DNA from 4 places in the Marinomonas sp. 63XJN7_9_ISO-PGPR-S23-217 genome. Region 1 is predicted to be linked to each of the others. Evidence: predicted binding sites of a transcription regulator. Region 1 holds the regulator's gene; each other region holds the start of a gene.

Region 1 (4,185 bases):
TGGTCTTTTAAAAATGCATAAAAAAAGGTGGCATTCGCCACCTCAGACTGCTGATAAAGTCCTCGCCATTCGGCGGGGATTTTTTATAATAACGGCATGCTTAAAGAACGCCCTCAAACCCAGTCTACTTTAGAGTTTGTTTCCATCGACGAGCTCGTCCCCAGTGATCACTTGCTTCGCAAGATTGATCGAATTATTGATTTTTCCTTTCTACATGATCTTGTGAAGGATTTTTATTGCGCGGATAACGGTCGTCCCGCTCTCGATCCTACTCTCATGTTTAAGTTGCTATTTATTGGCTACCTTTTTGGTATTCGTAGTGAACGTCAGTTGATTAGAGAGGTTCAAGTTAATGTCGCTTATCGTTGGTTCTTAGGTTTAGGCCTGACTGACAAAATTCCCGATGCTTCCACTTTGAGTGCAAACCGCACACGTCGTTTTAAGGAATCCGATATCTATCAAAAGATCTTTGATGAGATCGTACTCCAGGCTATAAAACACAAGTTAGTTGGCGGAAACACCTTTTATACGGACTCCACACACCTTAAAGCCAATGCGAACAAAAAGCATTTTGAAAAAGTAGTGGTTGAACAGTCCCGACAGGCGTATATGGATGAGCTCGATAAGGCCGTTGAGGAGGATCGACTCGTTCATGGAAAAAAGCCTTTACCACCTGAAAAAAACAAGGTGGAGAGTCGTGAAATCAAGCAGAGTACGACGGATCCAGAGAGTGGCTATATGGTACGAGATACTAAGCCCAAAGGGTTCTTCTACTTAGATCACCGAACGGTTGATGCACGTTGCAACATTATTACTGACGTACACGTCACCGCAGGCAATGTCCACGATGCTGTCCCTTATTTAGAGCGATTGGACCGAATCAAAGAACGCTTTAAGCTTTTCATCACATCGGTCGGAGTCGATGCGGGGTACTTTACCTCGGCAGTTTGTCATGGGTTAGAAGAACGACATATCTATGCCGTGATGGGCTATCGTCGTCCTAATCACAAGAAAGGCTTCTTCTATAAACGCGAATACAAGTACGACAGGGAACAAGATGTCTACTTCTGTCCGCAAGGTGAAAAACTCATTTACAAAACCACTTCTCGAGAAGGTTACCGTCACTACGACTCAGATAGCCTGATCTGCGCGAACTGCCCAGAAAAGCACCGCTGCACCACAAACAAAAAATCGGTCAAAACCATTACGCGTCATGTTTGGGAAGATAGCAAAGAACGCATCAATGCCCATCGGCTAACCCCATTAGGCAAAGTCATTTATGCCAGACGAAAGGAAACCGTGGAACGAAGTTTTGCCGACGCAAAAGAGCTGCATGGCTATCGATATGCACGATTTCGAGGAACAGATAAAGTAGCTTCTCAATGTCTATTAACGGCAGCCGCCCAAAATATGAAAAAGATAGCCTTAATGCTTAGCTAGAGGCTTTTATTTGTTCAAAAAAATGACGAAATCGATAGTCAGAGCCTTAATAAAAGGCCTCAAAGAGCTCTAAGTAACTAATGAGATATCTTGAGTCACTTAGGAAGGAATGTGAGCAAAAGACTCAGAAAAATAAAACCCCAGCAAAAAACTGGGGTTTATCAGTAACCTGAGGTGGCATTCGCCACCTTTTTTATTGATGCTTTAGACTGCCTCTAGTGAATAAAGGCAAATAGATGATTAATCACCTTCATACGCACACAGATTAAAAACGGGGATGTTTCTATCCTGTAATTTTTGGCTTCCACCTAGATCGGGCAGGTCAATAATAGCGGCCACTTCTTTAACCTCTGCACCTTGGCTCGTTAATAGCTCAATAGCTGCTAATAGGGTGCCACCTGTAGCAATAAGATCATCAAACAATAAAACATTATCGCCAGTTTTTACTGAGTTTTCCTGAATTTCCAACTCAGCGGAACCGTATTCTAAGTCGTACGCTTGTGAAATGGTTTTGCCAGGCAGTTTCCCTTTTTTACGGATCAAAATCAGCGGTTTTTGTAGTTCATATGCCAGTACGGCCGCGATCAAAAAGCCACGAGCATCAATACAAGCGATATGAGTAATATCGCTGGTAATATAGCGATGCACATAAGCATCAACGACCATACGCATGCCTTTTGGGTCGCTAAAAATAGGGGTGATATCTCGAAAGTTGATGCCTGGCTTTGGCCAGTCTTCAACAGAACGAATTAATGACTTAACGTAGAAATCATCATACAGCATAATCAAAGTGCGCCTAGTTTGTAGTTCAAAACTGAGCTATTTTACCACAGTCAGGCGCAACTCCCACGAGTTTTTGCATTTCTGGCAAGTCAATAATGGAAATTTCTTTACCATCTACTTGGATTAATTCGTTTTTTTGAAAGCGTGTGATCACACGACTAACTGTTTCTACTGCTAAGCCTAAATAGTTACCCACTTCACCACGGGACATGGAAAGTCGGAAGGACGTCGCTGAATAACCACGCTTTTTAAAGCGGTTCGATAGGTTAAGAAGGAATGAGGCTACTTTTTCGTCAGCATTCTTTTTGCCCAGAAGTACCATCATTTGCTGATCATCGCCAATTTTACGGCTCATTACTTTGAACATCTGGTGTTTGAGTGACGGGATTTGTGCGGAAAGATTCTCCAAATGACTGAATGGGATTTCGCATACGGTGGTTGTTTCTAGTGCTTTAGCAGAAATAGGGTAGGTATTATCATCGATACCGCTTAGACCAACCAGTTCGCTAGGGCAATAGAAGCCTGTGATTTGTTCTTCGCCTGAAGAGGTAATATTAAAAGTCTTTAGTGTGCCGGTTCTCACGGCAAAGACAGAACTAAAAGGTTGGCCTTGATGGAATAACACCTCCCCCTTCTTTAGAGGGCGTTTTCGCTCAATGATTTGATCTAATCGATTAATATCTTCGTCTGCCAGAGCGATAGGTAGGCATAGCGCACTTAAGCTACAATTTTGACACTGAGAAGATAACTTACTGCTAAAACGTGATTGTGTGTGTGTTGCGGGCATTTCACTCTCCCTAGATTATATTACTTTTGAATACTTGACTACGCTGTTCAAATGTTTGTCAAAAACCATGCATACGCAGCGAATAAGTAATCGTCCCCGATCTGTTACTTTTATAATAGTATCTTCTTGCTGGCTCAGAATTTCAATGATGCCATCCAATTCTAGCTGCTTTAATTTAGCAAGCTCTACTGCGAAGTACTCTTTAAAGCGTATAGTAAACTCTTGTTCTATGGCTTGAAAGCTTAATCTAAATTGACTGATAAGCGTCATAATGACTCGATGTCTAATTCTGTCATCATTATCGCTGATATAGCCTTTCATAATAGGGAGTTGACCGTTTTCAATGCTATTTTGGTAAAGAGACAAGTCAGTATGGTTTTGGATATACACGCCGCTTAAGTTGCTGATCGCGGATACGCCAAAGGCAATCAAATCTGTATCTGCATGGGTGGTGTACCCCTGAAAATTACGTTGCAATTTGCCTTCGTTTTGAGCAATCGTCAACGTATCATCAGGCTTAGCAAAATGGTCCATGCCAATATAGACGTAGCCATTTTCTATTAATGTATCAATGGTCATTTTGAGTATATGCAGCTTCATTTCTGCAGAAGGTAGGTTCTCCTCTGGAATCCGTTTTTGCGCTGGGAACCGCTCAGGTAAGTGAGCGTAGTTAAAGACGGAAATACGTTCTGGTTGTAATCTCAAAACGATATTCAGCGTCTCTTTAAAACCGTCTAGAGTTTGAAACGGTAAGCCATAAATTAAATCGAAGTTAATAGAACGTATACCGAGTTCGCGGCAGTCATTGACGAGCTTTTCAACTATTTCAACAGGTTGTATGCGGTGAATGGCTTTTTGGACCGATATATCGAAATCCTGAACGCCTATGCTGACGCGATTTATGCCCATGGTTGTCAGAAGTGTCAGTTTTGACTTGCTAATCTCTCGAGGGTCAATCTCAACGCTATAGTCCTGACTGCCATTGGTAATCAAAGAAAAATGTCTATTGATTACATCAAATAACTGCTGCCATTGTGACTCAGACAAAAAGGTTGGTGTGCCACCTCCGAAGTGCAGTTGTGTCACCGGACGATCAGCGTCAATCATTAAGCTGCGTAGGCGTATTTCCTCTCCTAATAACTCCACATACTCCTCGCCCTTGTCGTATTGTTTTG
Region 2 (4,185 bases), 820 kb from region 1:
CGGTATTGACGTTTACTGGTATCGGGAATGCCATCACCATTCGTATCAAGCAGTTTGTTTATTTCGTGATATTTCTGAGTCTCGGTATTTTCGAAGTAGCGAACGGCGAGATTACTATCCAACCATGAATTAATGGTGTGGTCGAGCTTAGTTTGAAAGACTTGTGCGTTAAGCTCTTGGTAGTCTGTTCTTTCGTTATCGTTCCAAGAAATTGGCGCTAGGAAGTTGCCATTATTATCCGTTGGAATCCCGCGTAAGCGAGCGCCGTTTATGTTCTGGTGAATATTTGTATATTGAGTGGTCAGTGTGTCGTTATCGTTAATATCCCACGCATAGCCAAGATCGATAATACGGTTTTGTTCTTTCACATTATTGCGGTATGAATGTTGTCCATCCGAATAAATTCCCACTCGGTAGCGTTTTGAAGCCTCTTTGTTAAGTGGACCAGAGGATTCTACACTGCCGCTTAGAAAGTCTTTGTTGCCCACCGTGGCTTGGATCGTGTTGCGTGGATCATAGGTTGGTTTCTTGGTGACATAGTTAATCACACCGCCAGGTTCTCCCGCGCCATACAGGGCACCAGATGGCCCTTTTAAGACCTGAATCTGATCAATGGTGAAAAGTTGAGGAATTGAAAAATCCCCATAAGGATCGCCTTTCAATCCATCGTAGAGGATCTCGTCTTGGCTGAAGCCGCGTAGGGTAACAGTAGAAACGTTGTTTTGTGATAATCCTGATATTGAGCGATACAAATCGGTTATTTGCCGTGCAGCTTGATCCTCTATCATGGTGTGAGTCACCACTTGCACGGACTGTGGTGTTTTGTCTATAGGGGTTTCAGTACGTGTGGCGAAGGTTGTTTCGTCGTCTTTATAGTAGGACAAAGCGCGTCCTTTCACATCTATTGTGTCTAATTTTACGTTTGCGTCTGTTGTGTCGGCAAGGGTATTGGTAGAAAAAGCAAGCGCACTACAAGCTTGCATTGCGATCAGAAAGGGGTTGAGCTTCATAACAAAACCAAGGGTCAAAAAAATGGAAGGAATATGATAGTGATTATGATAATCGTTTGCAATATTGAGTTGTTTTAATATACCAAAAGGTTTTGTGGATTGGTTGTTATTGGATGAAAAAGCGAGGATTAACGAGATAAAGCTCGTAAGGCATTGTTCATCAAGAATATTTTTAGAAGGTTGCTAGAAGAGCAAGTTAGAATAGTAAAGGCGCAATGATCAGATCCGTTCAGTCCTCTGCCTCATTACGCCTTCATGGAATTAAAGTTGCATTTGGCTTGTCTGGTTAGCAGTCTGAGACTGTTTTAGATAATCAACCAAGGTGTCTTTAAGTTGCAAGCGACGCTTTTTAAAGGTCTCTTCTTCTTCCGTTGAAACGAGAAGAATTTCCTGCTCCATTTTTTTGATTTCGTTCGTCAGGTAGTGGTATTCATCCGATAGCTTTTTAAAGTGGTCATCCGTCATTTTAAGACTATGAATGTCGTCTTTAAATTCTGGTAACTCAAGGGCTAAATTATGATTTTCGATAGGCATATTATTTTCCTTTTTTCACTCTCTAATCATTAGGCTAGGTTATTTGCGAGTTTGATGTCTTGATACCGATCACGTTTTTTAAAAAACGCATTAGTAAAGTTATGGCGCATTGAATTCATCATCACAAGGCATTGCGCATTTATTACTTGGCTTTTAGGCATTTTGAAGAGGCTTTTACTAATCGCTGACGGCGCATGTGTGAGCAGATACCCCCATATTGGTTAATAAGGATTATGGCGAGGTAACTGATTCTTTTGTCGTTTAACTTGCCGCCAGTTCGCGATGAGCTGGCGGCAATTGGATTAAAAGTTTAAATCGATGCGTGGCGTGCTACCACGGGTAAGATCAACTTCAGGCGCGCAGATAAAAATACGAGAGGAGTCAATCTTTTGGTTCACTAGGTAATTTTTTAGGCTCTGTGCTCTTTTTATTGCTATCGCATTGGCAGTTTGACGGGCTGCATCACTTATGGTGACTGGTGGCTTTTCTAGGCCTAAATCCTGATAGCTTGCTACACCACAGGCTCTCAGCTCACTGTCTTCTTTGTTTTTCATAAGATCTGTTAATTGTTTTAAAAAAGTTTCTTGATCTGCCGAAAGGTCGGTTTGTTTCGCCTGAAATTTCAAAGGCTCTACGCGAATTTTTAACAACTGTTCACCTGCGAACTGCGCAATTGAAATGACATTCGCATAAGGCACAAAGGTTTGCAGTAAATAATTAGTGGACGCTTTAAATAAGGCCTTCTTGATTGGCAAAACGAGGAGATCTCCCCATCCGAACTGAGGGTTATCTATGTTACCGGAGAGGGGAATATCGAGATTAATATTACCGTTTCCGTCTTTTAATGCGCTAACTGCAATGTTCAGAGGAATTACTCCAGTTTTGATCACTGAGCTGCTTTTGTACGTCCCTCCAAGGTCAAATTGTTTTAGTACAATATGACTTGTGCCACTGATAACACCTTCTTTCGAGGTCAATTTAAGGTTTAGATTCAATTGACCAGAATCAATTTGGTAACCCAAAACATTCGCGATATAAGGAGAGTAAGGCGGTAGCTCGGCTTGGCTAACCACTAAGTGAGACGACATGGTGAGTTTTTTGGCGAGAGGAAGTATCGTCAGTTCACCAGAAAGAGTGGAGTATTTGTCATTTCTAGCTTGGAAATCTAAAGTGGCTTTTTGCTCTTTATCCTTAGTGTTGAGGTTGCGAATAGCAAACTTTTCAATGGTTAGCGTGCGCTTTAGAGCGGGATCAATACTCTTGTCTTGAATATATAAGCTAGACTTACCTGTCATGTTGTAAGCATTTAAGATCACATAATAAGGGGCTTTAAATGCGGTGTTTGCAGAGGCGTTGGTTGAACTCTGTTGTGTGGCGATGTCTTGTTGTTTCGGTACGTCGATTGGTTTGGCTTTTTCTGAGGGTGCTTGCTGTTCGTTGGTGTCGACAAATACCAAGTTTTCAATGCGTTTTTTGCTGTCTAATAGCAAGTTGCCTTTAACCCCTTTGGTATCGATCTGTTTGATGCGAATGCCATCTTGGTTTGCATGGATTTGATCAATAGACACATCATCAATGGTAGCAAGGGCTGGAGAGGCGGGCTGATTTGTTTTAGGCACAAGAGGCTCAGAAACGATAAGTTTTTGAATGTTCAACTTATTAAGAGAGACGTTAAAGTTGTTACCTTGCTGGTTAAGGTTAACGTGAGAGAGTGAAGCATCTTGCCATGATGCCGCTCGTTTTGTGTCTGATAACTTCGCATCAAAGGCTTGAGTCATCAAGTTTAGGTCTGTGCCTATTACATGGGGTGTTTGTTGGTCATTAAGGTCTAGGTTCAGGGTATTCGCCGTAATATGCAGTTGTCCTAGTGAGACATCCGCTTTATTTTTTTGTTGAGCCGTGATACCAGCTAACGTCAGTTTTATGTCGTTATTATTGACTTTTATACCCTTGCTCGGTGTTTGTGAGAACGAACTGGTATTCGTCAGGCTGAGAGTGTCGTAGTGGGTTTTGATATCCGCTTGTTCTGCGCTTAGGTTGTGACTGTCTAGCTGACTTTTTACTGAGAGCTGAAGCGCATCAGTAGTGGATTTGCTCAACTGTAACTGACTAAGAGCCAAAGTGCTTTGCTCATTCGTCAAGGCAAGAGAAGAGAGCGCCAATGTTAATTGATGAAGGTTGATGTTGGCCTGTGGTGTATTGGCGGTGAGTGTTTGGTCGTGCTGTGTTACATCGAAAGGCGTGTTAACGGATAGCTGGGCGACACTGGCACTTTGCTTATCTTTTAGTTTGGTTGTTAATCCATTCACTTGAATATCCACATTGCCTTTTGCACTGATGTTGTTTTGTGAGTCATAAGAGGCGGATAGGTTTGATAGCGCTAAGGTACTGGAAGCCAGAGAAAGATGATTTTGGTCTGGCAGGGGTAAATTCAATGCCTTGAAGTTAGCGGTGAGTGAAGAATCGTTAAGCTGGTACGATGTTTTACCATCATTTTTTTGCAGGCTGGCAGTCAGAGTTCCTTTCAGGCCGATATTCCCCTTACTTGTTTGATAAGGGGTTGGAATAAAGTGGGCGAAGGCTTGCAGTGGAAGTAAGGTATCTTGAATCGTTAGACTTGCTTGGCCTTTTATTGGTGTGT
Region 3 (4,185 bases), 1.2 Mb from region 1:
AGGCATTAAGAACGGGAACATAGAACCACCCGCTGTGAAAATAATACCCGCAATCCCTAATGAAGAGCCGAGGAAAGCCAAACCACCTTTTTTCATGCGACTTGCAAACGCAGCCACTAGCAGACCCAATACGCCAATCACGGGAGCCAACATCAATAGAGGCACTTTACTGTAGTTAAGCAACCATGCGCCTGTTTCCACTTTTGCTGTTTTCATTAAAGGAGTCAGAACTTCGTTACCATTAATAGCGCTAGTAAGAACATAACCTTTAATATCATACGCTAGCCAAATACCAGCCAATACAAAGAACACAGCCCCAAGTATTGCAGTAATAGTGGTCGCTTTGCTCACTCGACGCAGCAAATCGCCCTCTGTTTTCATGAGCAACCAAGAACCGCCTTGGGTCATGATCATCATCAAGCTGACCAAACCACATAAGATGGCAAAGGGGTTCAACAAGGCAAAGAAAGAACCTGTGTAATCAACACGTAGGTATTCATCAAACTGGAATGGCACACCTTGAAGCAAGTTACCGAATGCTACACCGAAAATAATCGGTGGCACAGTGGAACCAAAGCCGATACCAAAGTCCCAGTTTCTTCTCCAACGTGGTGTCTCGATTTTAGAGCGATAATCGAAGCCGATTGGACGGAACCAAAGCGCCGCCAATGTCAGAATCATCGCGAAGTAAAACCCTGAGAAGGAGGTGGCGTATACTACAGGCCATGCAGCAAATAACGCACCGCCTGCAGTAATAAACCATACTTGGTTACCATCCCAGTGAGGAGCAATGGAGTTGATCATCACACGACGTTCACTGTCATCGCGGGTAATGATGTTTAAAAGACTCCCTACCCCCATGTCATAGCCGTCGGCGATAGAGAAGCCGATCAGCAATACGCCCATCAATACCCACCAAATGATTTTTAATAGTTCGTAATCCATCTTACAACTCCTTAGCTTGTAACTGATCGGTTTCTTTCTCTAGTGCGTAACGACCGGTATGCAGACTAGAAGGACCTTTTTTGGAGAAACGAATCATCAAGAACATTTCTGCGATCAGGAAAGAGGTGTACAAAGCGATGATTGCCACAATCGAGATCCAAAGATCGGTCTCTGTCAAACCTGACGCAGCCAAATTAACCGGTAAAATTTCACCAATCGCCCAAGGTTGACGGCCATACTCAGCCACAAACCAACCTGTTTCACAGGCAATCCAGGGCAATGGCAAACAACACATTACAATCCGTAAGAACAAACGATTCTGGCCGATACGACGACGCGCGTTTTGGTAGAAAGATGCCGCAAAGACAATCAACATAATGAAGCCACATGCCACCATGATGCGGAAAGAGAAGAAGATAGGCGCAACATTTGGAATACTGTAGTTCACCGCTTCATCAATTTGCTTAGAAGTCACATGGTTCATGTCATTAGTAAAGGCTTTCACTAATAGACCGTAACCTAGATCTCCTTTCACTTTTTCGAAGTTTTCTTTGACAAGTGGATCGGTAGAGCCGCTACGTAATTTCTCTAGCAACTGATTTGCGTAGATACCATTGATAATACGTTGACGGTTATGCGCTTTAAGCTCACTAATCCCCTCCACTTTACCTGTAAGAGAGCGAGTTGCGATAAGGCCAAGAACACCAGGAATTTTGATAGCGTATTCTGTTTCACCTAGCTTCTGATTAGGAAAACCAATCAAGGTAAAATCTGCTGGGGCTTTTTGAGTATCCCATTCGGCTTCAACCGCTGCTAATTTTACTTTTTGAACGTCACCTAATTCATAACCAGACTCGTCACCTAAGACAATGACACTGAGTACAGACGCCAAGCCAAAAGCAGATGCAATGGCAAAAGAACGGCGAGCAAAGGCTAGGTCACGACCTTTAAGCATGTAGTAAGCCGAAATCACCAGTACAAACATGGCACCCGTACAGTAACCAGCAGAGACGGTGTGGACAAATTTCACTTGGGCAACAGGGTTAAACAACAAGGCGCTGAAATCCACCAACTCCATACGCATGGTTTCGTAGTTAAACACAGAGCCGACTGGGTTTTGCATCCAACCATTCGCTATAAGAATCCATAAAGCTGATAAGTTAGAACCTATAGCAACCAACCAGGTAACAGCCAAGTGTTTGCCTTTGCTTAAGCGATCCCAACCAAAGAAGAACAAACCAACCAACGTTGATTCTAGGAAGAAAGCCATCAGACCTTCAATCGCCAAAGGCGCACCGAAAATATCACCCACATAGTGCGAGTAATAAGACCAGTTAGTACCAAACTGGAACTCCATAGTGAGACCGGTTGATACCCCAAGAGCGAAGTTTATGCCAAACAACTTACCCCAAAATTTCACCATGTCCTTGTACACTTGCTTTCCTGTGAGCACGTAAACGGACTCCATAATGGCAAGTAAGAAAGACATCCCCAATGTTAAAGGAACAAACAAAAAGTGGTACAAAGCAGTTAGAGCAAACTGGAACCGCGATAAGTCCACTACAGTTTCATTAATCATAATGACTTCAACCCATTCACTTGATTGAGAAAAAGGCGAATACCGGCACTTTATCCTTAGAACATGCTCTTATTGTGATACGCCCACCGTAGCACCAAACATTTGGTACTTACTATAAGGACGGATTATAGGTTAGCCATAATTGCGAAACATTGCGTTAGATCAATATAAAGAGACCGAAAAGAAATGGAGTGCACAAGAGCGCCGTTTATAGACATAGATCAAAAAAATACGAAGTTTCATTAATTGATTGTTTTGCAAACCCTTTACTGCTGCAAGAAAGGCCAATTTTTCACCTATTCCAACGCAAACCTCCCTATATTGGAACAAACACTTTTTTAAAAGAGAAGCAGAAGACAGAAAAACTGACACAAAATAGACACTGTCAAACACATCGCCAATGACAACTTAGAGACGTCGGTATTTTTTCCTTTGTAAAAGCAAATTTCTCATAAAGTTCTGGTGTACCATGCGCTGACACATGACTAACCGAATCTGTCATTCATGCGCTTTTATGTCGCCCGTTAACAAGTGAATTCATCTTCAAAAGCGCCATTACACATAGAGGACTGTACTATGATCACCATCCATCATTTGGGTGTTTCCCAATCTGACCGCATTGTTTGGCTAATGGAAGAGCTTGGCTTGCCATATAAACTGACATGGTATGACCGGGATCCTAAAACAGGAGGAGCACCTAAAGAGTACCTTGCACTGCATCCCACCGCTACCGCGCCCGTTATCACGGACGGTGACCTCGTGCTGACCGATTCTAACGCCATCGTAGAATATATTTGCCAACGTTACGCACAAGGCAAACTTTGCATTGCACCTGACAATGTGTTGTACCCTGATTACCTTTACTGGATGCAGTATCATAACCACTTGTTGTCCGTGTTTTTTGGCAAAAGCGGCCTTGGTGGGGAAGGTGCGGAATCTGGCTTTGCGAAAATCCTCCAACGTCGTGAAGACAGCTACTACCAGCATTTAAACAATCACTTAGCGACCTCTGAATTTTTGGTAGGCAACGAACTCACCTGCTCAGACATTCTTATCATGTTCGATCTAACCACCTTTCCTCTTTTTGGTGGCAAAACCTTAGAAGGGTTAGACCATGTGCAAGCCTATGTCGAGCGTGTTTCCGCTCGTCCAGCCTACCAAAAAGCCATGGCGTTAGCTGGCCCAAGCGCGAAAAACCCAAACGCTTAACCTAGCATTTTTTGCCTTATCATGGCTTAGAAAGAAAAATAGAACAGACATAAGAAAGCCCATCGTATGACGGGCTTTTTTGGTTCTCACTGTAGCTAAATTTATAGTATGCGCATGTACATACCAGAAGAGGTCGGCATTGTTGCCTTGGTAAAACCAAATTTTTCATAAAATTCTGGTGTGCCATGGTCAGCCATCAGACTCACATAGGCCGTCGTTGGTGCGTTTTTATGTAACCAATTCACCAGCGCCTTCATAATTAAAGAACCAACACCCTGATGCTGATGCTCTGGTAAAACCGCCATGTCAGTGATTTCAAAGAAGCATCCCCCATCACCAATCACTCTTCCAATACCGATTGGCAGGTTATTAGAGTACACAACAACGCCAAAAAGGCTGTTTTTTAAACCTATGGTTGCGGCCTCAACCGATTTTCTGGATAGACCTGCTTG
Region 4 (4,185 bases), 350 kb from region 1:
CTCACGCTGAAAACGCGAAGGATCCGCTGTATAGGCCAAAAAGTTCGCGGTATCATATGCGATTTGCTTAAATTCTTGCTCAGAAACCGTTCCTTTTATCTTTCCAGCCACTGTGCGGCAATTATGACCAGACTTAAGCGATTTCTCTTCTTGCTGACATTGTAGCAACCTTTGCCCTTGCAAATGTTCGAGCACATTGGGCATCGCAACATTCTCAAGCAACAGGTTATTCACCCCTAATGGCCGCGACTTATCTTGATAAAAGCCCTGCAAATAATGATATATCCAATTGGGACTTCTTCGTTTCGCCTCAAGTGTTAAATCAGGTGCTTTTGCACCAAACCAACGTTTTGCATCAACAGATGCCATAGTCGCTGTAATTTGGCTGCCCATTCTAGCATATTTTGGTAATAAATTTTCTTCAAATAATGCATTAGGAATACCTAAATCAATAGAAATTTCCTTATAACGCATATAACTAAGCTGATGACAGCCAGAACAATAATTTGAATAAATCTTTAACCCCCGCTGTAAAGAGGCTTGATCACTAAAATCAGGCGTCATTCCCCCTTGGTCGCTCCCTCCTGCTACGGCAACAATGCTAAAAAAACAGGAAAACAACGTAATCAAGATGACTCTTCGCATCACAGGGACACTCTTTCCGGTACAGGCTTAGTCGCTTCAACACGGGAATACCAAGGCATTAATAAAAAATAAGAAAAGTACCCCAAAGTGGCAAGCTGTGAAACCCAAGTCGTCGTTTTACCAACTGGCAAGCTTCCCATCACTGCCAGCACCAGAAAACTCACCACAAAAACACATAAAAAGCATTTACTTAAATAGCCCTTATAGCGAATGGATCGAACAGGACTTTTATCCAACCAGGGCACAAAAAATACGATAAGCACTGACGATAACATGACGACCATGCCCAAGAACTTCGCATCCAACCCAAACAGCGAAAAGGTAATAGCACGCAACATGGCATAAAAAGGCGAGAAATACCAAGCGGCCTCAATATGCACAGGCGTTATTAAAGGATTAGCAGGCTCAAAATTCGCTTTTTCTAGAATAAAACCAAAACCATCAGGGAAGAAGAAAATCACCGCGCAAAAAAGAAAAAGAAAAACGGCAATAGCTAAAATGTCTTTGGTAATAAAATAAGGAGAAAAAGGAACCCCATCTAAAGGCACGCCTTTTTTATTCACATGTTTTTTAATGTCGATACCTTGAGGATTGTTTGAGCCTACATGACGTAGCGTTGACAAGTGTAAATACACCAAAAGCCCCATCAATATAGGGAACGCAATAATATGCAATGCGTAGAATCGCCCCAACGTCACACCAGAAACAAGGTAATCACCTCGAACCCACTGCTCTAAGCCTTTGCCAATCACGGGAATACTTCCAAATAATGAGGTAATAACCTGCGCGCCCCAATAAGACATTTGCCCCCAAGGCAGCAAATAGCCCATAAACGCTTCGATCATAATAATGAAATACAGAGTCATCCCCAATAGCCATACCAATTCTCTAGGTCGTTGATAGGAACCGTACAGTAAACCTCGCAACACATGAATATACAGTACGATAAACAAAGCCGAAGCTCCGGTTGTATGCATATAGCGAATCAGCCAACCGTAGGGCACATCACGCATAATATATTGAATAGAGGCAAACGCACCGGCTGCAGTGGGCGTATAGCTCATCGCCAACCAAATCCCCGTAATCAGTTGATTAAATAGCAGCAACATTGCCAAAACACCAAAAACATACATGGCATTCAAGTTTTTGGGGACATAGTATTCAGAGAAGTGCTTTTTATAAAATGCCTTAATTGGGAAACGTTCATCCAGCCAATCAAGCAGCCCAGAAAAAAAGCCCACTACACTTCTCCCTTGGCATTTTGACCGATACCAATCACAATCACGCGATCACTCTTAAAATAATAAGGTGGAACAACAAGGTTGGTTGGCGCTGGGTAATGCTTATAGACTCGTCCTGCTAAATCAAAACGCGAACCATGGCATGGACAAATGTATCCGCCATACCATTGCGCATTATCATCAGCCACTGAGTTGGGTTGATAGTTTGGTGAGCAACCGAGGTGGGTACAAATACCCACTAATACCAAATATTCAGGCTTAATGGAGCGATAAAGATTATCGGCATAGGCTGGCTGTTGATCAACAGAGGAAAAAGGATCCACCAACTGCGCGTTTAGCTTTGGCAAATCTTTAATGGTTTGAGCCGTACGACGTAATACCCAAACAGGCTTTCCTTGCCAAGCAATCGTCACTTGTTGGCCTTCTTCAAGCTTACTGACATCTACTTGAACAGGGGCACCAGACGCTCTTGTCGCATCACCTGGCTGCCAAGAACACAAAAAAGGCACGGTCGCACCGACACCCCCAACCACTCCCAAAGCGGTGGTCGAGCCAATTAAAAATCGACGACGACTTTTATTGATTTTTTCTTCCAAACAACCAACACCTCATTGAACAGCAAAACAATATTCTATTGAATAAACACAATTAACTCTATGTCCTAGCTCAAAAAATATATTTCAACAAATTGCAAAATAAAAAAAACGCCTGGTGAGAAAACACCAAGCGCTTTGATAGTAATCTGAAAACGAAAATTAACGTTTTGAGAACTGAGGACGACGACGAGCTTTGCGTAGACCCACTTTTTTACGTTCAACTTCACGAGAGTCACGAGTAACGTAACCAGCAGAACGTAAAGTACGACGTAGAGTCTCATCGTATTGCATCAATGCACGAGTGATACCGTGACGAATTGCACCAGCTTGACCAGAGATACCACCACCTTTAACAGTGATGTAAACATCAAACTTCTCAGTTGCTTCAACTAGCTCAAGAGGCTGACGAACAACCATGCGAGCAGTTTCACGACCGAAGTACTGATCAATTGAACGGTTATTGATAACTAGGTTACCAGAACCGGCTTTAAGGAACACACGAGCGGTAGACGTTTTACGACGACCTGTACCGTAGTATTGAGTAGCTGACATAATGATCTTCCGTATTAAATGTTAAGTTCTTGAGGCTGTTGCGCAGCATGTGGATGCTCAGCACCAGCATACACTTTCATTTTCTTGTGCATTGCACGGCCCAAAGGACCTTTTGGCAACATACCTTTAACGGCGATTTCAAGAACGCGCTCAGGAGCGTGATCAATCAACTTCTCGAAATTCATAGAACGCAAGCCGCCTGGGTAACCAGTATGGCGGTAGTATTGTTTCGCAGCTGCTTTGTTACCAGTAACGTGAATTTTCTCAGCATTGATAACAACGATGTAATCACCAGTATCAACGTGTGGAGTGTATTCCGCTTTATGCTTACCGCGTAAACGGCGAGCGATTTCAGTAGCCAAACGGCCTAGTGTTTTGCCTTCAGCATCAACCACGAACCAGTCGCGGCGTACTTCAGCAGGCTTAGCTGTAAAAGTTTTCATCAAAAAACCCTTTCAATACGCGTGCTCATTGCACGCTATACCTATTATTATTGGTTGACCAAACATTCACATGTTTGAGCAACGTACACATACCCTTAAAAAGGCGAGCGAAGTATACATGAGTCTGTATAAATAATAAAGCCGAATTAACGTTACGGCCGGTGCTCCAGAGAAAGGTATTCTTCAGACTGCATCTCCAGCAAACGACTCACTGTACGATCATACTCAAAAGCCAAGCGGTCGCCTTTATAAATATCAGGTATATCGACATCTGCTGTGATAATGACCTTCACATGACGGTCATAAAACTCATCGATCAGGTTAATAAAACGCCGCGCCAGATCATCTCGGGTCGCATCCATTTGCGGCAGATTGGAGATCAGTATCGTTGAATAGAGTTTCGCAATCTCAATGTAATCCACCTGACTACGAGGCCCATCACATAGAGCATAGATATCAAACCAAGCCATATGGTCACAGCTTTTCACCAATGGTATCTGACGGCCTTCTATCTCTACCGCCCCACCCGTTTGAATGTGAGATGCATCAGAAATCAAGCTCATAAAGCGATCTTCCAGTATCTGATCTGATTGCTCTGTCAGCGGAAAATGGTATAACTTTGCTTGCTTCAAGGTACGCAGGCGATAATCAATACCGCCATCCACATTCATTACTCTAGTATACTTATTTACCAGATCAATCGCAGGT

What was found. Region 1 encodes FNR, which switches genes on or off when oxygen is low (the NO sensors DNR and NnrR bind a similar motif). Its sites were predicted from a motif close to TTGATNTANATCAA; they were not measured.
Region 2: a site for FNR is predicted at 1,604-1,617, ahead of AC0VYI_RS16785 (HP1242/YdcH family protein). Genes of this name have one in related genera too.
Region 3: a site for FNR is predicted at 2,736-2,749, ahead of AC0VYI_RS07370 (cytochrome ubiquinol oxidase subunit I). Genes of this name have one in related genera too.
Region 4: a site for FNR is predicted at 2,543-2,556, ahead of petA (ubiquinol-cytochrome c reductase iron-sulfur subunit). Genes of this name have one in related genera too.

The regions. Positions count from the first base shown of each region.
Region 1 is NZ_CM149678.1:2,766,802-2,770,986, reverse strand. Features, by position in the region: gene AC0VYI_RS12940 (YfaZ family outer membrane protein) at 1-11, shown strand, start outside; gene AC0VYI_RS12935 (IS1182 family transposase) at 97-1,440, shown strand; gene AC0VYI_RS12930 (adenine phosphoribosyltransferase) at 1,681-2,223, opposite strand; gene fnr (fumarate/nitrate reduction transcriptional regulator Fnr) at 2,249-3,010, opposite strand; gene hemN (oxygen-independent coproporphyrinogen III oxidase) at 3,026-4,185, opposite strand, start outside.
Region 2 is NZ_CM149678.1:3,584,767-3,588,951, reverse strand. Features, by position in the region: gene AC0VYI_RS16790 (TonB-dependent siderophore receptor) at 1-1,010, opposite strand, end outside; gene AC0VYI_RS16785 (HP1242/YdcH family protein) at 1,272-1,544, opposite strand; gene AC0VYI_RS16780 (DUF748 domain-containing protein) at 1,847-4,185, opposite strand, start outside.
Region 3 is NZ_CM149678.1:1,588,603-1,592,787, reverse strand. Features, by position in the region: gene cydB (cytochrome d ubiquinol oxidase subunit II) at 1-945, opposite strand, end outside; gene AC0VYI_RS07370 (cytochrome ubiquinol oxidase subunit I) at 947-2,524, opposite strand; gene AC0VYI_RS07365 (glutathione S-transferase family protein) at 3,101-3,733, shown strand; gene AC0VYI_RS07360 (GNAT family N-acetyltransferase) at 3,835-4,185, opposite strand, start outside.
Region 4 is NZ_CM149678.1:3,119,813-3,123,997, forward strand. Features, by position in the region: gene AC0VYI_RS14580 (cytochrome c1) at 1-630, opposite strand, end outside; gene AC0VYI_RS14585 (cytochrome b) at 645-1,886, opposite strand; gene petA (ubiquinol-cytochrome c reductase iron-sulfur subunit) at 1,886-2,482, opposite strand; gene rpsI (30S ribosomal protein S9) at 2,642-3,034, opposite strand; gene rplM (50S ribosomal protein L13) at 3,049-3,477, opposite strand; gene zapE (cell division protein ZapE) at 3,630-4,185, opposite strand, start outside.